DNA from 3 places in the Iodobacter fluviatilis genome. Region 2 is predicted to be linked to each of the others. Evidence: predicted binding sites of a transcription regulator. Region 2 holds the regulator's gene; each other region holds the start of a gene.

Region 1 (7,278 bases), 1.9 Mb from region 2:
GCAGAAAGTAGAACGGCGTAGCGAGATTTAGCAAGCCAAGGCAGATCTAGCTGCGGTACTTTCAGGCCGTAATCAATTTTGTTATCGATAGTGTAGTTAAATATGTGGGCGCTTAATTGGCGATTTCTTTGGATGGCGTGTTGATCACGCGCGACTGAATATTGTTTGTGGTAAACCAAGCTGGCAAGACCTTCACGAGCGGATTGCCTATCGTATCCACTAATGGGGCCTATTGCTTGTTTGGCAATAAAGGCGCTTTTAATTAAGCCTTGCGAATCTAAAATTAAATCATATTTGCATGATCGTATATGAGCACGAAAGTTTAAAAATTCTGCTTTAGATTTGAGTGGAGCCTTACGCCAACGTCTCAGTGCCGTTGGAATAATTGATCGCACCGCCGGATGCAGGCTTGGTAGGTCAGCAAAGCTCTCTTCTACCACCCAATCGATAGCAATATCGGGCCTATGCCTTGCTAAATCGCTAAGAGCAGGGAAATTATGAATGATGTCCCCCATCGAGGAGAGACGAACAATTAGGGTTTGAAACATGCGCGCATTCTACCCGTACTGGCTTGATAACGACTACACTGCAAGCGAAGTATAATTTACAGGATTAGTAAATAATGATTGATGAGCTATTGGCTGTTTTACCTTGGATACTTACGCTTATTATGATTTCTTTATGGGCTTGGAGCGAGCGTTTGCGTCGTGTTCAGAATTTAAAACTTACTATGTTAATGGGAAAAGACTCGCTTACAGGGCTATCCAATCGCCGGGATTTTTTAGAGTTGGCCGGCAGAGAAGTGAATCGAAGCCAGCGATTTTCTAATCCTCTAACTGCTTTAATTGTTGATGTTGATGACTTGCGTAATCTGAATAGCACTTATGGAACGATTGGTGGTGATTTAGCTTTAAAACATTTAGCTAATGCTTGCCGGCAAAGCGTGCGTGATTTTGATTTGATTGCGCGCTTCTCAGGAGAAGAAGTCGCATTAATTTTACCCGATACGTCACTAGATGGGGCAATTGTGGTGGCTGAGCGCATTCGTAAAAAATCTGTAGAACAAAGAATATCCATGCCAGACGGCCTAGAATTCACCATGACTGTGTGTATTGGCGTGGCGCAAACCAAAAATGAAATGGATAGTTTAGAAGACCTATTATTAGCGGCGGATATTGCATTGCAGCGCGCTATGGAAAATGGCCCCAATAAGGTTATGTACTAGATCACGATTGAAATGTACGTCCCCACTATCTACTTGCGCGATGATAGCTCATCGTCTACGGTGCTTCTTTTTGCTTGGCCATTGTATGTCTACTCCTAATCAAGCACTCGCTCTTGCCGCGCTGAATCATCAATCTAATTTAACTAAACCTCAGGGTAGCTTGGGTAAGCTTGAAGAGCTGGCCGTGTGGTTTGCTGCGCGCTCTAATTCGGCGATACCTGGGCGTTTACAGCCAGCCATCGTGGTGTTTGCTGCTGATCATGGCGTGGTTGCTGAAGGCGTTTCGGCGTTCCCAAAGGAAGTGACTGGGCAGATGGTGGCCAATTTTGTTGGCGGCGGAGCAGCAATTAATGTGTTGGCGCGTGAAGTGGGTGCCAGTTTATCGGTGGTTGATGTGGGTGTAGCCAGCAGCTACTCCACGGTGGTGACCAGTGGTGCACAGTTGTTTAGAGTACCGGTGCGTGCGGGTACGGGTAATTTGCGGGTTGAGCCTGCAATGAGTGAACCAGAATGCCATAAGGCTTGGTCGATTGGTGTTGGCAGTGCGCAAGAAGGGTTTATTCGTGGCAAAACGCTATTGATTGGTGGTGAAATGGGTATTGCTAATACCACGGCCGCTGCAGCCTTGATTTGTGCGCTCACTGGTATCGAGCCAGAAGAAATTGTTGGCCTTGGCACAGGGATTTCGGCGACCAGCCGTGAGCATAAAGTACAAGTGGTTAAAGATGCGTTGGTGCGGGCGCGTGCTGCGGGCGCAGTCAGCGCTAAAGATTGGCTGATGCACGTAGGCGGCTTAGAAATCGCCGCTTTGGCAGGTTTTTACACTGGTGCTGCTGAAGCGGGTATTCCTATTTTGCTGGATGGTTTTATCACCACCGCTGCGGCACTTGTGGCGGTAAAAAACCAACCACGGGTAGCAGATTGGCTGCTTGCAAGCCATGTATCGGATGAAAAAGGCCATCGTCATGCCTTAGCAGCTTTACAGCTAGAGCCATTATTAGCTCTGGGTTTGCGCTTAGGTGAAGGAAGTGGTGCTGCATTAACGATTCCGCTGATTCAAAGCGCATTGGCTTTGCACCGTGAAATGGCGACCTTTAGCTCTGCCGGTATTGCTACTAAAGAATGAGTAGTTTTCGTTTAACACTGCTACGCCACGGGGCAACAACGGCGCCTGCTGGCATGTTAATTGGCCATAGTGATTGGCCGCTCTCTGCCTTGGGCGTGCAGCAGCTTGCCAGCCGCGCCGAGCACTTTGCACGTTTCCCCCCCAGCAGCGTGGCCAGCTCGGATCTATGCCGCTGTGCAGATTCTGCACAGCAGCTAGCAGCTAGTGCTGGCGTAGATTGCCATATCGATAGCCATTTGCGCGAGATTCACTTTGGTGAGCTGGATGGCTTGGCTGAAAGGAGCCCCGCGCAGCAGATTGCGTTGGCGCTATGGCAGCAAGATTTGTCCGCCAATTCACTTGGCATAGAAGCTTGGACGGATTTCTCGGCAAGGGTCGCTACCGCCACTCAAGCATGGCTAAAAGCTGGTCAAGGCGAGCATCGGGTATTGATAACCCATGGTGGCGTGGCTAAAGCATTGCTCTTGGATTGGCTGGGCCTGCCTCTTACACGGCATAATCAGCTGTGGCTGGCTCATGCGGGCTTAATTACCCTCTACTGGGACGATGACTACCCGCCTATTTTGCAAGGCATAGATAATGATGTTCGATTGGCGTAAGCCTGTACTGGCGCTGCAATTTTTAACCCGTTTGCCTACGCCGCAGATTCGTGATTTTCAACCTAGCCTGCTTGCTGCAGCCGCGCCGTGGTTTCCGGTGGTGGGTTTATTGATTGGGGCGTTTTTATCTGCCCTTGTGTACTGGTCCAGCTGGATAGACCCTTGGCTGGCGGCTTTAGTTGGTTTTTTGCTTTGGACATGGATTACCGGCGGCCTGCATCTGGATGGCCTTGCCGATATGTCCGATGGTTTGGGAGCAGCCCATCGAGATCCCACACGGTTTTTAGCCGTACTTAAAGATCCACATCTAGGCAGTTTTGGAGTGCTTGCCTTGATTGCCCAATCTGCTGCCAAGCTGGTGTTGTTGATGCTTTTAGCCAAGCAAGGAGCATGGCTATCCTTGCTATTGATTCCTGCCTGGGCGCGTTTAGGCGTGCTGTATTGGAGCTGTTTACCTGCACTAGCCCCTGGCATGGCTGAGCAATTTGCTTGGCAAAAAAGCAGCTGGTCTTTATATATTATTTTGGCGTTGCTCTTAGCAGCATCCTATTTTCTGGCCTCGCCTTTATTAGCGGCCCCGCTGTTAATTTGGGCTTATGCAAAGTGGCTGATGCATAAATTAGGCGGCATGACAGGTGATTGCTTGGGGGCGGGGATAGAAATAACAGAAACAGGGCTGTTATGCTGTGCCGTATTGCTGAAGCCATTTCTTCTTTTTTGATGTTATGCGGCTCCCTTAAGCCGCGCTGAGCAAGGAACAAGCGGTACGGGGTAATCGGCTATTCGTGTTTGAGAAAAACGAGTTGAATCGAAGTCATGCCGAAGGCCTTAAAAACTAAAAATGCACAGCTACGTTGTGCTTTATCAGGTGAAGGTATGAAAATTATTCGTAGTATTGAAGTCTGGGAAAAGGGTATGGATGGCGGTTTTATTGGCCATTTACCACTGGCAGAGACCATCAGCTTGCCATTTCTCTTTAATCTGTTTCGGCATGAACAAGATAAGCCAGATGAAGAGATGAAGCTCTCCTATATGTTAGACGCTGCGCGTATCGCCCTTTTGCAGCCCTATGTGGCGGAGCTTATGGATTTGGCGCTGCATGATTATATTTTGACGGCCCATGGCCAGCCTGATTACTAGTTTTTTAATGCCTCCTACAAGCTAGCCATTAAAGGAATTTATGCTGCGCTTACTTTGCATTTTAATGCTCGCCCTACCCGTACATGCCCAAACGCTGCGGATTGCTGCTGCATCTGATTTGGCTTCTTGCATTGAAGACTTAAATGCAGGATTTAAGCAGAGTCAACCTAATACTGAGTTCAAAGTCAGCTTAGGTTCGTCTGGCAACTTCTACACCCAAATCGCCGCAGGTGGGCCGTTTGATGTGTTTTTATCTGCCGATCAATCCTATCCAAAACAGCTGGCTGCTAGTGGTGCTGCAGAGTTATCAACCCTAAAACCTTATGCGATTGGCCGCTTAGCGCTATGGACGATGCAGCCTAATGTGGTGCTTGATTTGACCCGCTTGGGTGATGTAGGGATTAAGCGTATTGCCATTGCTAATCCAGATCACGCTCCCTATGGTCAAGCCGCCCGTGCCGCTATGCAGCAGGCAGGGGTATGGGATACTGTCAGCCCCAAATTAGTATTGGGTAATAATATTGTTCAAGCGGTGCAGTTTGTACAAACTGGCAATGCCGATGTGGGTTTAGTGGCGTATTCATTGCTGAAGTCGCCCGCTTTAAGCGGTGTTGGCCGATCCTTGCTATTGCCGGCCCAAAGCCATTCACCGTTGATTCAGGCCGCGATTGTGACGCGTTACGGCAAGAGCAATCCACTGGCGGCCAGCTACGTGGATTTTCTACAAAGTAATGCTGCCCGCAGCACGCTACAACGCTGTGGTTTTGATCTGCCGGAGCGCCATTGAGCCCTGAGCTTTTTGCCACGCTGTGGTTAACGCTAAAGTTGGCGGGCGTTACCACGCTGTGTCTCTTGCCAATTAGTATTATTTTGGCGCGCTGTCTGTGTGAATGCCGCAGCAACTGGGTGCTGTTGCTAGAAATAATCGTCACTCTTCCCATTGTTTTACCACCTACTGTGATTGGTTTTTATCTGCTGCAGATTTTTGCCCCGCAAGCTTTGGCTGGGTCTTGGTGGGTAGCCATATTTGGCCAGCCGCTGGCGTTTAGCTTTAGTGGGCTGGTGGTGGGATCTATCCTCTACAGCCTGCCCTTTGCTGTGCAACCTATTCAAACCGCTATACGCGGTGTTTCACCCGAGCTAATCGAATCTGGCCGTGCCTTAGGCGGTTCGGCAAGCAAGGTGTTTTGGGGTGTGGTGTTACCCGCTGCTAGGCATGGCATTTATAGTGGCGCAGCGCTTTCTTTTGCCCATACCGTGGGCGAGTTTGGCGTGGTGCTGATGCTGGGCGGTAATATCGCGGACGAAACGCGTGTTGCATCGATTGCATTATTTGATGCTACGCAGCGGCTTGATTACGCCAGCGCGCATCAATATGCCATCGCACTATTGCTGATTGCTGCGGTAATGGTATTGGTAATTGCAGGGCTGAGGCGTTATGCAGATTCGGTGGGCAAGTCTTAGTTTATTATTTTTTGATTATCATCAATTACCCTATATCTAGTTGAGCATTGATAGTTTAAACACCATATATTGTGGTCTGTGAAAATATTCTACCCTGATCTAGGTGGGGAAAAATGACCATATACCCGCAATATGTGCTGAAACGCGATGGCCGCATCGTGCCTTTTGATGTTGATAAAATTCGTCTTGCCCTGCTGAATGCCAGCCGCGTAACAGGTGAATTTGATGAGGCAGAAGCAATCCGCTTAAGCTCGCTGATTAGCAGCCGTTTGCAGGGTGATCTCACCCCCACTATCGAGCTGATTCAGGATCAGGCTGAAGAAGCGCTGTTGCAATATCATTATCTAAAAACCGCCCGTGCCTTTATTGCTTATCGTAGCCAGCATGCACGTTTGCGCTCCGATGTGCGCACCGTGGTGGATGTTGAATCGTCAATTAATGAATATCTGGATCAATCTGATTGGCGGGTGAATGCCAATGCCAATCAGGGCTGGAGCCTAGGCGGGCTGATTTTAAATACCAGCGGCAAGATGATTGCCAATTATTGGCTAAGCCATGTTTATCCGCCAGAAATTGGCGAGGCGCATCGCTCTGGTGCCATGCATATTCATGATTTAGATATGCTATCTGGCTATTGTGCGGGCTGGTCTTTACGCCGCCTTTTGCAAGAAGGATTTAATGGCGTGCCGGGCAAGGTAGAAGCCAAACCGCCTAAGCATTTCTCGGCCGCCATTGGCCAGATTGTTAACTTTTTAGGTACTTTGCAAAATGAATGGGCGGGCGCTCAGGCATTTAGCTCATTTGATACCTATATGGCGGCGTTTATTCGTGCGGATAATCTGCAATACAAGCAGGTAAAGCAATATATCCAAGAGCTGATTTACAACCTGAATGTGCCCAGCCGCTGGGGCACACAAACGCCGTTTACTAATCTGACTTTCGATTGGATCTGCCCAGAAGATTTACGTGAACAAATCCCCTATGTGGGTGGCAAGGAAATGCCATTTAGCTACGGCGATTTGCAAACTGAAATGGATATGATTAACCGCGCCTATATCGAAGTGATGATGGAAGGCGATGCGCTAGGGCGTGTGTTTACTTTCCCTATTCCCACCTACAACATCACCAAAGATTTTGCTTGGGATCACCCCAATACCGATCTTTTGTTTGAAATGACCGCTAAGTATGGCCTGCCCTATTTCCAGAATTTTTTAAATTCGGATTTAGAGCCGCATATGGTGCGCTCGATGTGCTGCCGCTTGCAGCTTGATCTGCGTGAGCTATTAAAACGCGGTAATGGCTTATTTGGCTCGGCTGAGCAAACCGGCTCGCTGGGCGTGGTCACTATCAACTGCGCGCGTATTGGTTATGAATTCAAAGGCAATGAAGCGGGCCTTATGGCGCGTGTTGATCAGCTGATGGATTTGGCCAAGCAATCTTTAGAAATTAAACGCAAATTGATTGGCCGCTTAATTGATGGCGGTCTTTACCCCTATACCAAGCGCTATCTGGGTACGCTGCGTAATCACTTCAGCACGCTGGGGGTAAATGGCATTAACGAGATGATTCGCAATTTTAGCGATGATCAAGACGATATCAGCTCGGAAGCAGGTTACGCCTTAGCAATCCGTTTGCTGGATCATATTCGCGCCAAAATGACCGAAATTCAGGAAGAAACCGGCCATCTTTACAATTTGGAAGCTACGCCAGCCGAAGGCACGACT
Region 2 (7,278 bases):
TCATTACTTATTTTCTGCAACACGGCTGAAATCAAAACAGAGTAAGGGCATTTTGGGGCATAATCGCCCCGTCATCACTCATCCCCCCCATCATGCCCGATATTTTTAGCGGCCTTGACTATGGCGTAGCCATTAGCTTGGTTCTGGCCCTTGGCTTTGTTCTTACTTACGAATTTATTAACGGCTTTCACGACACGGCCAATGCTGTAGCAACGGTTATTTACACCAAAGCCATGCCCCCTCACCTTGCAGTGATTGCATCGGGCATTTGTAATTTCTTCGGCGTGATTCTAGGCGGCCTCGGTGTAGCATATGCCATCGTCCACCTTTTGCCGGTTGAGCTGCTGCTCAATGTAGGCTCTGGGCAAGGGCTGATTATGGTGTTTTCACTTTTAGCCGCAGCAATCATCTGGAACCTAGGCACTTGGTATTTAGGCCTGCCCGCTTCTAGCTCACACACGCTGATTGGCTCTATTCTTGGCGTAGGCTTGGCCCACGCATGGATGAGTGATATTCCCTTACTAGAAGGAATCAACACTCAAAAAGCCATCGACATTATGCTGTCGCTACTGATTTCGCCAACAGTTGGTTTAATCGTGGCGGGCGGATTATTACTCCTACTGAAGAAATTCCGTGCTGATTCACGCATGCACAACACACCTGATGAGCGCAAAGCATTAGACGGCAAAAAACACCCCCCTTTCTGGACCCGCGTTGCCTTGATTGCCTCTTCCATGGGGATTAGCTTTGCCCACGGATCTAACGATGGGCAAAAAGGAATTGGCCTATTGATGCTGGTATTAATTGGTATTGTGCCTGGAAAATTTGTTGTAGACATGCAAAGCACCACCTATCAAATTGAGCGCACCCATGATGCTGCGCTGCATTTACAGCAGTTTTACAGCCGCAATAGCTATCGCCTCAATACCTACATTGACCCGAATGCACAATCACCACTGCCTCCACAGTTTAAGTGTGATACCCAGCAAACCATGCCAGCAAGCCACGAGCTCGTTAACAAACTAACTGGGGTTCATAACTTTGAGCAGCTCTCCGAGGCCGAGCGTATTCGCACTCGCCGCCTCTTGCTCTGCCTTGATGACACTGCCAAAAAAGTGAGTAAGCTACCTAGCATTACTTCTGCAGAAAAAGCCGACCTTGATCGCCTACGCAAAGACCTTGTAGCCACCACTGAATACGCTCCTTCGTGGGTGATTGTGGCAATAGCCCTCGCATTGGGTCTAGGCACTATGATTGGCTGGAAACGTATTGTGCTTACCGTCGGTGAAAAAATCGGCAACAAAGGCATGACTTACAGCCAAGGTGTAGCGGCGCAAGTAACCGCCGCAGCAGCCATTGGCATTGCCAGCTTAACCGGTATGCCAGTATCCACAACGCACGTATTGTCTTCTGCAGTTGCAGGCACCATGCTGGCTAATCGCAGCGGCCTGCAAAGCCAAACAGTAAAAAATATCTTGCTAGCCTGGGTGCTTACCCTACCGGTATCGATGGCGCTAGCCGGTGGGTTATTTATTGCCGCAAGTCATTGGTTGAAGTAACAATCCTGTGCAATAAAACCAAAGGCCATGTCATGTGACATGGCCTTTTTTCTTTATATAAAATACAGTGTTCAGTCCAATTTCATATCGGGTTTCGGGTCATTCTATTCCTATTCGCAGTTGGCCTCTGCTCCAAGCCAGTTACCTCCTGCATGATCTGATTCAATCACATTCAGCCAAGACATCCACAGGCCAGAACCACTCCACGTGTTCGCACCGAAATGTAGTCATCAAAGTTATATGCCTTGGCCAAACTGTACAACACCACCATCGCCACGACGAGTAAGTGGCAGTTGCGCAGCGAAACAAAAGGTCTGTCACATTGCCCACACAACTAGCAAACCACACTAACGCTCGCGCAGCAATGGATCGTGGTTGAGAGCTACATCGCTTGTTGGTGCCTGGATGACAAAGGCTCGTCATCACTCATGCCTTCTCAAGCGTGCCCACGCGGCATTTAAAAAACCAATGATGGGGTTAAGGTTTTTTTAATGCCGCAGGCTCAGCCAGCGCATAAATATCCACACCCTGCTGGGCAAGAAGTGCTTCTAGTGCGGGCATTAGTGCCCCTAGTTTTTCTTCTAAGGCATCGCGTACGGTATCGACGACGACTTGCGTGGCGCGCTCGATTTCTACGTTGAAGATGCTGCCAACTGTCTTGCCTTCAAAAATCGTCATGCGACGGGTTTCTGGGATCAGCCATACTTCAAACCAGCAATCGACCTTATTGGTTTCAGACACCGTCAGGCTCGCGCCATCTAGGGCGATATAGCCTTTCGCGAAGATATATTTCATCCCCACTTTGGGCACGCCAATTCTAAAGCAGCAGTTTTCCTGATCTTTACGGATATCTAACAGCGTTGCAGTAAAATCCACGTGGCCCGAGAGCGGGTGGCCGCCGATTTCAGCGCCGTCTTTGGCGGCACGCTCAGCGTTGACATGGCTAGCTACGTTTAATTGCCATAGGGAAGTCACGCGTAAGCTTTGCAGCATCACATCAAAGCTCGCTTTATCCTCAGCAAAAATCTCGGTAACCGTCAGGCAAACACCATCAATCGCCACGCTGGCCCCAATTTGAATGTCTTTGCAAAAGCCGGCAGGAAAAGCGATGCGAAATGTACGGATGCCTTCCCTATCATCAATCGCCTCAATCTGAGCAACGCCTTGCACAATCCCCGTAAACATTTATTTAGCTTCCTTAAAGAGTTCTGGATTTGCTTCGCGCACGCGCTTCGAAGACTTGAGCAAATTGCAATGATCACAAAAATAGCTAACCGAGCCACAGGCCGCGATCACATCGAGAGGCCGTTTACAATCTGGGCAAATAGGTATGGCCTCTTGCACGATTTCATTTGACATAAAATTCTCCAGCATCAGTAAAGCGCAGTGTAAGACGCAAATCGTCTCCAAATAGACGGCGTTCTAATACCTTAGCTTGTAGCTTGTGTTTTAGATCGGATAAATCAAGCGTGGCAATGCCTTTGGCCGTGTCGCCAATCATCACAGGCGCTTGATAAAGCAGCATTTCATCCACCAAACCCGCTTGAAACAGCGCCCCAACTAAAACGCCGCCCGCCTCAACCGTGACTTGATTGCAGCCTCGGAGGCCTAATTCATTCAGTAAGGCGGCTAAATCGACACGGCCATGTGCATCGGCCAAAATCAAGACTTCGGCCCCTGCGGCTTCTAAAGCTCGGCGCTTTAGCTCGTCATCCTGAGCGCCAACAATCAATACGCCCGCCTGATTAAATAACTTAGCCGAGACAGGAGTGCGAAGCTGGCTATCCACCACCACACGCAGTGGCTGCCTGTCTATCACGAATTCTCGCACCGTCAGTTGCGGGTCATCCGCCAGAACGGTGCCAATACCGGTCAGCATGGCGCAAGATCGGGCACGGAGTTTTTGCACATCAGACCTTGCAGCCGGGCCGGTAATCCACTGCGACTGCCCATTGGCGAGCGCCGTACGGCCATCTAAACTGGCACCCATTTTTACCGTCAGCCAAGGGCGGGATCTCACCATGCGGCTAATAAAGCCTTTGTGATGCTCTAATGCTGCTGCGTGCAGCACGCCCGAACTCACTTCAACCCCTGCCGCAGCCAAACGCGCCAAGCCCTGGCCCGCCACCAACGGATTAGGATCTGTCAGCGCGGCAACAACGCGCACTACACCCGCTTTCAGCAAGGCATCGGCGCAAGGCGGTGTGCGCCCATGATGGCTGCAAGGCTCTAACGTGACATAAGCCGTCGCACCACGGGCTAGATCGCCCGCCATACTCAGGGCCATCACCTCGGCATGCGCACCAGGAGCACCTTGCACCACACCAGCACCCGCAGGCTGACTAAACCCAGCGCCCACCACTTGCCCGTCTTTCACCAACACACAGCCCACGCAAGGATTAGGCGTCGCACTATTCTGCCCCAAAGCGGCTTGGCGCAAAGCCAGCTGCATAAATTGATGATCAAACGGGTTCATTGGCTTACCTGAGTAGATAGCGGGGGAAAAACCAAAGATCTGTAGACACAGAGAGCGGGGAGAATACAAAGCACACGGAGAAGCATCAAACCCTTAAGTTTTTTCTCTATATTCTCTGTGCCCTTATTGAGCTCTGTATCTACAGACCTTTTTAAATAGAGCGTTATTCCTTACTCACTTCCCGAATCACATCGCGGAAATCGTCGACGTCTTGGAAGGAGCGGTATACGGAGGCGAATCGGATGTAGGCGACTTTATCAAGCTTGGCGAGTTCGGACATCACCATTTCGCCGATCTGGCGACTCATGATTTCTCTGTCACCTAAAGACAAGGCTTTTTGGATAATGCGCAGGATGGCTTCGTCGACCAAGGGTGTGGGCACGGGTCGTTTATGCAAGGCGCGCTCAAAACTGGTGCGAATTTTTTCTCTATCAAATTCAGCACGCTGACCATTTTGTTTTACCACCTGCGGCAAGCGCACTTCGGCGGTTTCAAAAGTAGTAAAGCGTTTATCGCACAAAGGGCAACGGCGGCGGCGGCGAACCAAATCGCCTTCATCAGATATACGCGAGTCAGCAACTAACGTATCAGGGGAACCACAGAAGGGGCACTTCATCACAACCCCGCAAAGAACAAGAAAAATTCTAAAAAGCGTTAACCTTAAAAAGATCTGTAGACACTAAGAGCGGGGAGAACACAAAGCACACGGAGAAAAACATAAAAAGGCATTTCTCTGTGTGCTTCATTCCCTTTGTGTGCTCTGTGTCTACAGAACTTTTATTTCACCAGAAATTAAGCGCCGTAAACTGGGAAGCGCGCTGTCAATTCTTTTACTTTTACTGCAACGGCTGCGATGTTTGCTTCATCTGCTGGATTATCCAGCACGTCAGCAATCAAGTTGGCTACGATGATCGCTTCAGCCTCTTTGAAACCACGCGTTGTAATCGCTGGCGAGCCCAAACGAATACCCGAAGTCACAAATGGGCTTTCTGGATCATTAGGGATAGCGTTTTTGTTGACGGTGATGTGTGCCAAGCCTAGCAATGCGTCTGCAGCCTTACCCGTTAAACCTTTAGAGCGCAGATCCACCAAAAATACATGCGATTCAGTACGGCCAGAAATGACACGTAAGCCACGCTCAATCAAGGCTGCAGCCATGGCTTGTGCATTTTTCAATACTTGTTCTTGGTACACTTTAAATTCTGGGGTTGCCGCTTCTTTAAATGCCACGGCTTTGGCCGCGATAACGTGCATCAAAGGGCCGCCTTGCAGCGTTGGGAACACATTAGAGTTGATCGATTTTTCGAATTCGGCTTTGGCCAAGATCAAACCACCACGTGGGCCGCGCAGTGTCTTATGCGTAGTCGATGTTACAAAGTGAGCGTGTGGCACTGGGTTTGGATACACGCCAGCCGCGATCAAACCAGCGTAGTGCGCCATATCTACCATGAAGTAAGCGCCAACCTTGTCAGCGATTTCGCGCATACGTGCCCAATCAAAGCGCAGAGCGTAAGCAGAAGCACCGCCGATCAAAAGTTTAGGCTTGGTTTCAAGCGCTACGCGTTCCATATCGTCGTAATCGATTTCTTCGTTTTCGTTCAGGCCATAAGCCACGATATTGAACATTTTGCCGGATAAATTAGCTGGCGAGCCGTGTGTAAGGTGACCACCGTGGCCTAGGTTCATACCCATAATGGTATCGCCCGGCTTCAGAATAGAAAAATACACGGCTTGGTTAGCTTGTGAGCCAGAGTGCGGCTGCACATTGGCATACTCAGCGCCAAACAAGGCTTTAACCCGATCAATAGCCAATTGCTCAACCGTGTCTACAAATTCACAACCACCATAAAAACGCTTACCAGGATAACCTTCGGCGTATTTATTGGTCAGTTGCGTGCCTTGTGCTTCCATCACAGCAGGGCTAGTGTAATTTTCTGACGCGATCAGCTCAATGTGCTCATGCTGGCGAACAACTTCACCTGCAATGGCTGCAGCTAGATCTGGATCGAATTGGGCGATAGTAGCGGACTTGGAGAACATAGATTGGCGCTTCCGTAAGTCGGTTGGGAATAGGGAATGCGCAGGATTCTAACACGGCAAGCTGTTTTTCCAATTGAGGAATTCGTGATTAATCATGATCCCCGCTCATAATTCGTTCCTCGCTTGCTTTTTTTTACGCCACTGACGATGAATAATCTTTAATTTATCTTGAAAGCCCATGCGATCATCTGACATGAAATCTAAAAACTCTGAAAGCATTCGCGATTTCATTAGCGTGTAAAAAGTCAGTGCCGCAATAGGGATAAAGGTGGCAAAAAAGTAGCCTATTCTGCGCCATGACGCCTCTGCCGCAAGATCAAACAAATTCATCCCTAAAAAGCCCGTCACGGTTGTCCCTACCAATCCTAAAATAGTCACCACGGTTAAGCGCACCACGGTATCGGCCTGACGGCGTAAATCGTCATTTTCTAGGTATTGGCTCATGCTATAAATCGATTCTCTTACCTCCGCAAACAAAACCTCTGTCCCCAAGTGCCGGCGGGCCATATGAAACAGCTGATCGGCCACCACTTGATTGGACACCTCACTAAACCAATAGCGCTGGGTAAAGCGCAAAAAAGCTTCTTGTAAAACGCGGATATCACGTTTAAAGCGCCGAGCTGATTTCACATCGCCCACTTGCAGGCGAGACAACGCCACAGCCAGCCGATCCGAAAAAATCAATAATGCGGCCTTATGAAAGTGTGCAATCGCCATCAATAAAAAGTATTGATGACGAAATTGCCCTAAAGCCCCCGTGTAAGGATCACTAAAAAAGCCATGCCCATGCTTCCCGACCAAGACAAAGGCGTGGCCATCACACATCATGCGGGTAGAGGATGAATCATGCCGCCGCTCTGGCACCCAAAAACGATCGTAGCAACAGTTGGCTTCAAAATCTTGAAACACCTTGGGCGTATAAGGCAAATCTCCTCCTTGGGCTGGGCGAGTCACCAAACCCAAGCGGTAAAAATCTTCATCCGTTAAATTAAAAGGATCATCAAAGGCTAGGTATGCCATTAAGGGCATGCGGTGATATTCAATTTGGCGATAGCGTAGCTCGCCTTCTTCCTCGGAATGATGCAGCACCAAAGGTCGCAGTAAGAAATCCCAGTGCTGTGCCATCGGGGCGGCGCGAAACTCGCCCACATGCGATAGAAATTTAGATTTATCGTCGTAATCGGAAGCCGCAATCACCCCGCC
Region 3 (7,278 bases), 1.3 Mb from region 2:
TACATGGGCTGGATTGTTCCCAAATGGCATTAAATTGTTGTTGTAGTATCGCAACATCAGCGGCATTGTTAGTGATTTCACCGCGTGGCCAAGCAAAATGATGGCGGCGTATTGCGTGGGTTTGATCTGCCAAAATAAACCCTTGGTACCAATTGTGACAAGACTCATGCGCTAATTGGAGTTTAATTAAATGATTAAATTTATTTGTCAATTGTAAAAAATACTGACAATGTTGGCTTAAATAATTGGGATTAAATGCAATTAAACGCAATTTTCCAGCGGGATTGGCGGTAAAAAATGCCCATAAAGCATCATAAATGGCCCTGCTACCTAGATCAGCATGTGCAAAATCCTGCTCGCACAGCAGTAATTCGTGCTGCGCTGCAGCAATTATTTGCGCTACAGCGAGGCGATAATCGCTGTAGCGGTCAAATGAGCGTGCTTCAGGAAAGCTGCAGGTAGCCATATTCGTAGCATTCATAAAGAATAGTAATCAGGCTCTCTGGGTAATCGGCGGCGGGTAATTTGCGCTGGTCGGCCAGTTGACGTAAAAAAGGTAGCGCTTCTGGTTCAAATTCTAGGGCTTCACCATTGGCATACACGCGATCAGATTCGTACAGCATCAAAGCCTTGGCATCGATCGCAATCCCGCCGCTGCTAATGGCGCTGGCAAAGTCTTCGATATTTATTGGATCATCGGGCTGATCGTAAAACACGTGTGGCTTAGGCTCGGTGAAATAGCTGCCAACAAAGCGGCGTACGGTGTCATCGTTCCAAGTAATGTTTTTAAGCATCTCGCCCATTTTGGCCACAAACTCGTTATCTATTTCTGCTGGCTTGGCCGTAGGCTGACGATCAGGATCGCTATACATTCCATCTAGGCATAGCTCATCTTGCAAAAACTCTAAGAATTTTCCGGCAATTTCTTGTGTTTTAGGTGCTCTAAAGCCGATGGAATACGTCATTCCTGGTTCTATAGCTACACCATGATGGGCGTACATAGGGGGGAGGTACAACATATCGCCATGCTCTAAGATCCACTCTTGCTCAGGGTTAAAGTCTTTTAGTACCCGAATCGGCGCATCTTCAATAAAGCCACTTGCGTCGTCACTAGAGATTTGCCAGCGTTTCTTTCCACTAACTTGCAATAAAAAAACATCGTAAGAATCATAGTGTGGGCCAACACTTCCGCCAGGCGGTGCGTAAGAAATCATCAGGTCATCTAATCTGGTGTAAGGAAGAAAATTAAACTGATAAAGTAGCTCAGCAATGTGTGGCACAAGGTGATTTACATTGCCAACTAAGATAGTCCAATCCGTTTCGGGTAGGCGCGCTAAGCGGGCTGGGTGAAATGGGCCGGATTCGGCTTTCCAGCACTGGTTTTTGTATTCAATGATTCTGGATTCCACATCATCGCGTTGCGCAAGCGCGCTTAAGCGGGCGTAATCTATAAGCTCTGGGAAGTTATCCCAAGCGTTACGAATGAGTAGTGGTTTTTTTTGCCAGTATTCTTTTAAAAATTCTTCTGGACTGAGTCCGCCTAAAAGTTGCATGGTTTTGCTCTATAACAGAATGGATTACAACAATTATCGCATGGAGAACACATGCTGAACGTTGGAGATATAGCGCCCGATTTTATCTTGTCTGACGCGCAGATGGATGATGTTCAATTAGCAGCTTTACGTGGACTGCATCATGTGGTGCTGTATTTCTTTAATAAAGATCACACGCCAGGTGGCATTATCGAGGCGGTAGAGTTTAGTGATCGCACTGCTGTATTTCGGCAATATGACACAGTTATCCTAGGCGTTAGCATGGATGATTGCTTGTCACACGAGCAATTTCAAGACGAGCAGGGCATAGAATTTGATTTATTAGCTGATACAGATGGCGAAGTAAGCAGGCTCTATCACGCTCTACATGAGTGGGAGGCTCATGGCGTGGTAAGATACGGCATAGACCGTTCCACGTTTGTAATCGATAAGGACGGCGTGATCCGCCATGCGTTTTATCACGTTGTCCCTAAGGGCCATGCGGCGGAAATTCTTAAACTCGTGAAACAGCTAGGGTGAACCCATGCAAATTGCAAAAAATACCGTTGTAACTTTAAATTATGAAATGTTTGATGCCACTGGCAAGCAAATCGACAAAACCGAAGAGCCGATCGAGTATCTGCACGGCGGTTACGATAATGTTCTGCCTTTGGTTGAAGAAGCACTCGAAGGCAAAAACGTTGGCGACAGCATTGATGTGACTATGGAAGCAGAAGACGCTTTCGGTGAACACGATGCAGATTTAGTGCGCGAAGAAGAAAAATCTTCATTCCCGATGGAAGTTGAAGCCGGCATGATGTTTGAAGCCGACGATCCTGAAACGGGCGAAGTATTGTTGTTCCGCGTTACCGAAATCGAAGGTAACCGCGTTGTAGTCGATGCTAACCATCCTTTCGCAGGTATGGTTATTCGTTTTGTAGGTACCGTTGCTGCGGTTCGTGAAGCAAGTGAAGAAGAACTTGAACACGGCCATGTACACGGCGAGCACGGCCACGATCACTAAGATGATGGTGGTTTGATTGAAGAAAAAGCGAGCCTAGGCTCGCTTTTTTTATGTCATATAGATTTGCTGGATTAAAGCACCTGCAGCACTTAAGTCAGTCACCACAGGCACTCTGTATAAGTAGAGCGCCTGTGTGCTGGATTGCCCTATGACTAGCGTTTGATATACATCAGCCGTGGGTTTAGCCCGTCAGAGAGCGATATTTCAAACTGACCGCCCGCAGGTAGCGATTGTGTATCAACCGTAAGAAGACCGCCCCGTGCTTGGTTAGCCAGTACTTGGCGTGTTTTGCCGATGTGCAGCACGCTGAGGTGTGGGTATTGCCCCGCATTCCATCTGATTTGCAGTTTTCCAGCGCTTTCTTGCCATTGCAACTGCGCACCATTGGCCGTGCCTACTCCCACTCCCTTTACCGCACTGCTTTGCAGCTTGTTGCTGCCTAGCTGCTTGCCCTTATGCCAGACTTCAATTGCAATAATTGAATCAACTTTAGGGATGCTTACAAAGAAATGCTGCTCGGCTTGAGGTATATCCGCTACTTCTACTGGATTAAAGGGTTGGATAGTGGTATTGCCGCTGGTAGAAACAATATGCAATTCATACTCACCTTTGGAGGCTTCAGGGGCCGTACCGCTACGCATTGAAACCGGATTAATGCTTGCGCCGCCAGCCGAAATACGCCCAGAAATATCTATCAGGCTCATAGGCATAGAGAAACCCGCAAGCATAGGTTGGGCATAATTACGCTGTTCTAGATAGTCCTGAATTTTGCTGTAGGTGTAATCAGAGAACCAGCGCCCGCCACAATAGCCCATTAGATCACCGTCATTATCTTGATCTAGTGTCAGCAGGGTATTGGTCCGTGGATCATAAGGTAGCGTATCGCCGATTTTGCCGCCCGCGTAGGGGAAGTTAGGGTCATATGTGCTTACTCCGCCGCATGGTGCGTGATTTCGGCTCAGATTATGGCCCAGCTCGTGCCCCATGGTGCTGAGGTCGTCGTCGTGACGAGCATCAAGGCCAATGGCGGAGTGGGCGGAGTAGGATGTATTTTTTGCATTCACATAGCCCAGCCCAGCGGTGCCGCCACTAAAATTTGGGTCTGGCACTAGGCCGTAGTAATGACGGGCATTGCCTTCTCGAACCCGTAATTGTTCTAACTCGGTCAGTACGCTATCCCAGCCTGCCGATCCAGTGCGGGTTTTATCAATGTATTTCATGCTCTGTGTTGACTGGATAGAGCTCACTTGATAAGCGCCACGGATGGTGACGTTGATCGTACTGTCGGCCAGCGGGAAAACCCGGCTAAGCATTTGACGCACAGCGTCAGTAGTAGGCGCTTGTGCTCGGATAGCTGCACCGCGGCCATCGTCATCGAGTTGCAGTGGCACAATCACCAAATCCATATTGCTTGGTTTGCCTACTACAGGGGTGATGGTTCTACTGGCGCCGCTGCTGACTTGTAGCTCTGGGTCTGCCTCAATCCGCAGGCTTAGGCCCGGCTTAATCCATTGCTCCGGCAGGCGGGCATTAAAACTTTGCTCAAGCTTAGCTTGTGATACATAGGCCGGTACGGTGGCAGGCCCAGTCATGGCGATGGCTTGGCCTTGCGGCACGCCATTGATCGTGGCGCTTAGCCAGACCCGTGGGCTGGCGAGTTTACTGCTTCTGCTGGAGATATTTGCCCGTACGATGGCAGGCTTGCCTTGCACCAAGCGCTGATATTGTGCGCCAGCAAGCTGTGAGTAATTTTGTACCAAAGCGATGCTTTCTAGCTCAATCGTGGCTTTAGGCGTGGCTGGTGGAGTAACGGGTGGAACTACAGGTGGAGCCGTCGGTGTTATGCCAGGTGGCGTGACTGGAGGAGCAACGGGCGGTGCAACGGGCCTGACTAATCTAAAGTTTCCGGCGGAAACCAGCTGCTGCATACTGCCTTTTAAAATCACCTCGCCTTCGCCGTTGGCAGGCGTTAGCAGGGTAATACTGCTACTTGTTTTGTTAACTAGCTGCGCATTGATTCCGCCAATACTGGCGCTGCTAACCGCATCCAGCCCGCGGCCGCTAATCGTAACCAGTGTATTGGCAGGCCCGCTAAGTGGGGACATGCCCGTCGCGCTGATTTGTGTGGCAATTTCAAAGCGTGTTTGGCTATTTAGTGTGTTTTTACCCCAAGCAAAGGTCAGCGGGCCGCTGAGGGCTTTTTCAGGTATTTCTACTTCAAGACGGTTTTCTGAGCGGCTTTTGATATTGGCACGTTGGTTAGGGCTAAATAAAAGCTGCTCAACTTGATCAATGCCTTGGCCAGTGATGCTGATGGTTTGCCCAGCAAAGCCAAAGGCAGGGCGCAGCTCAGGCTGGGCCACGGGCCGCCAGATTTGCATTATTTGGGCCAAGGTTCGCTGCCGGCCTCGTTTATCCTCTAAGGTCAGATAGCCTGAACGGGCCGTATCAGGAATATTGACATAAAGTTCAGTGGCCGACTGACTAACAGTCGGCAGCATGACCCCACCTAAGCGCACGTTTTTGAGCTGATTGAGCTGGCTACCGCGCAAAATCAGCGTTTCACCCGTGTTGAATTCTGTGCCAGATAGCTCAAACACGCGTGGCTCAGCAATCATGACCCTTTGCCGTGCTTGTACGCTGCTGTTGTCTTTGTGCAGCTCCAGCTCGCCTGATTGAGCCGCGTCATTAAGCATGACTTCTATTTGCTGGTCTGAAATAAGCTTAAAACTTAGTGCCACGCCGCCTAGCATCACCTGTTTGATGCCGATAAACCCTTGGCCCGTTACGGTTAGTTTCTCGTTCTCGCTGGCTTCTAACGGGCTGATGTTTTCAATGGTAAAGGCTGTTGCAGGTGGCAGGATGCTGACTACAGGCGTAGAGGCTGTGGTGGCAACCGTGCTGGTGGAGCCTGGCTCAGAAGAGCCTCCTCCTCCGCCACACGCGCTAACGGCGAGCAGCACACTGAGGCTGATTGTTTTTTTGCTGAAAAATTGAATGTTTTGAAAAGCAGTGTTTGATTTTTTACGTTTAAAAGAAGAGGGCACGATGAAAGAGAGTCCTAAAAATAAAACGAGAGCTGGCTTAGAGCGGGATGCTGCAGGCCTGAGAATTCGCTTATTCTATGGGAATCAAACGAGCATTTAAGTAACGTATAATACGTAAGCATATTCTTATATATGCAAATGGAATAAAAACCGTATTAGAAAAAATCGCCCTAGAAAAAGGCAAGGCCTACAGTAGAAAAAATGAGTTAGGTGGGCTGAATTTTGTACAATTTAGTGCGGCTTAAAAACACCGGATGATTGTTTATTAGGCAATCGGCTGGTTAGGGATCTGTGCGTTGAGCTTGCTGCGGCAATGTGTTGTTTTTAATCTGTGCACAACCGTGGAATCAGGCTTATTTATCGGCAGGTATTGTTTAACAAACGCGGTTAAGCTGCCACAAATGCACGGCTTTACTGGAACTGCCTTTTTGCACCGTCCAGCTGTACATTTCCTCCTTTGTCGTCTGCTTGCTTAACTTGGCTAAAGACACTAGTATTTGTGTTAACTCTTCTTGATGGACACTACATATAGTGTTTCTCCACAAGAAATCCACAGAATTATCCACAGCAAGACGCAGCCGCCTTGCCTGCCCACTACATTAATGAGAGCCCTATGACCGATAGCGTTAATACTGCTCAAAATCACAGCAGCTATGCCGATTACAAAACCATTCGCCGTGATGGATCGGTGGTGCCATTTGCACCGAACAAAATCACCGTAGCAGTGACCAAAACCTTTATCGCTGTGCTTGGTAGCGATGCCGCGTCTAGTGCCGCTGTACGTCAAAAAGCCATCTTGCTGACTGAATCCGTTGTATCGGCGCTGATGCGTCGTAAGCCAGAAGGCGGCGCGATTCATATTGAAGATATCCAAGATCAAGTAGAGCTAGCGCTGATGCGTGCTGGTGAGCACGATGTGGCCCGCGCCTATGTCTTGTATCGCGAAGAGCGCAGCAAAGAGCGTCATGCACGCTTTGAGCCTGAGCATCACCACGCCATTAATGTGATTTACGCCGATGGCAGCAGCCGTCCGCTAGATTTGGCGCAGTTAAAAGCGCTGATCGCCTCTTGCTGCAAGGGCTTGGAAAGCACCACCGATCAAGCCGCCATCTTGGCTGAAACTTTAAAAAACGTGTACGACGGCGTACCGGCAGAAGAAGTTCGCCGCGCTTTGATTATGTCGTCGCGTCAGCTGATTGAGAAAGACCCTGCGTATAGCTTTGTTACCGCTCGTCTTTTGCTAAATAATCTGCGCTCAGAAGTATTGGGCAAAGAGGTGAGCCACGAAGAAATGGCTGATCGTTACATTAGCTACTTCCCACAGTTTATTAAGCGCGGTATTGATGCGGAGCTGCTGGACGAAAATCTGGCTCAATATGATTTAGCAAAATTAGGCGCAGCGCTGGATCATAACCGTGATTACCAATTTGGCTATCTTGGCCTGCAAACCCTGTATGACCGCTATTTCCTGCATATCGAAGACAGCCGCATCGAGCTGCCACAAAGCTTCTTTATGCGCGTAGCGATGGGCTTGGCTATGAATGAAATCAACCGCGAAGAGCGTGCGATCGAGTTCTACAACGTCTTGTCTAGCTTTGACTTTATGAGTTCGACGCCTACCTTATTTAACGCCGGTAGCCGTCGCAGCCAGTTATCTAGCTGCTACCTCACCACT

What was found. The regulator NrdR, encoded in region 2, represses ribonucleotide reductase genes. The targets are predictions, from matches to a motif close to AAANACNATATATNGTNTTT.
Region 1: a site for NrdR is predicted at 5,612-5,631, ahead of C1H71_RS08610 (ribonucleoside triphosphate reductase). Genes of this name have one in related genera too.
Region 3: a site for NrdR is predicted at 6,121-6,140, ahead of C1H71_RS02875 (ribonucleoside-diphosphate reductase subunit alpha). Genes of this name have one in related genera too.

Annotation. Positions count from the first base shown of each region.
Region 1 covers NZ_CP025781.1:1,919,160-1,926,437, reverse strand. Annotated here, with positions in the region: gene waaC (lipopolysaccharide heptosyltransferase I) at 1-548, opposite strand, end outside; gene C1H71_RS08645 (GGDEF domain-containing protein) at 623-1,225, shown strand; gene cobT (nicotinate-nucleotide--dimethylbenzimidazole phosphoribosyltransferase) at 1,311-2,351, shown strand; gene C1H71_RS08635 (histidine phosphatase family protein) at 2,348-2,950, shown strand; gene cobS (adenosylcobinamide-GDP ribazoletransferase) at 2,931-3,671, shown strand; gene C1H71_RS08625 (hypothetical protein) at 3,827-4,090, shown strand; gene modA (molybdate ABC transporter substrate-binding protein) at 4,131-4,877, shown strand; gene modB (molybdate ABC transporter permease subunit) at 4,874-5,554, shown strand; gene C1H71_RS08610 (ribonucleoside triphosphate reductase) at 5,668-7,278, shown strand, end outside.
Region 2 covers NZ_CP025781.1:3,819,293-3,826,570, reverse strand. Annotated here, with positions in the region: gene C1H71_RS16995 (inorganic phosphate transporter) at 93-1,559, shown strand; gene C1H71_RS16990 (riboflavin synthase subunit alpha) at 2,037-2,744, opposite strand; gene C1H71_RS16985 (YfgJ family double zinc ribbon protein) at 2,745-2,918, opposite strand; gene ribD (bifunctional diaminohydroxyphosphoribosylaminopyrimidine deaminase/5-amino-6-(5-phosphoribosylamino)uracil reductase RibD) at 2,908-4,035, opposite strand; gene nrdR (transcriptional regulator NrdR) at 4,199-4,651, opposite strand; gene glyA (serine hydroxymethyltransferase) at 4,828-6,075, opposite strand; gene C1H71_RS16965 (hypothetical protein) at 6,181-7,278, opposite strand, start outside.
Region 3 covers NZ_CP025781.1:678,485-685,762, reverse strand. Annotated here, with positions in the region: gene C1H71_RS02900 (DUF7931 domain-containing protein) at 1-466, opposite strand, end outside; gene C1H71_RS02895 (cupin domain-containing protein) at 444-1,553, opposite strand; gene C1H71_RS02890 (peroxiredoxin) at 1,605-2,072, shown strand; gene C1H71_RS02885 (FKBP-type peptidyl-prolyl cis-trans isomerase) at 2,077-2,556, shown strand; gene C1H71_RS02880 (IPT/TIG domain-containing protein) at 2,709-5,519, opposite strand; gene C1H71_RS02875 (ribonucleoside-diphosphate reductase subunit alpha) at 6,217-7,278, shown strand, end outside.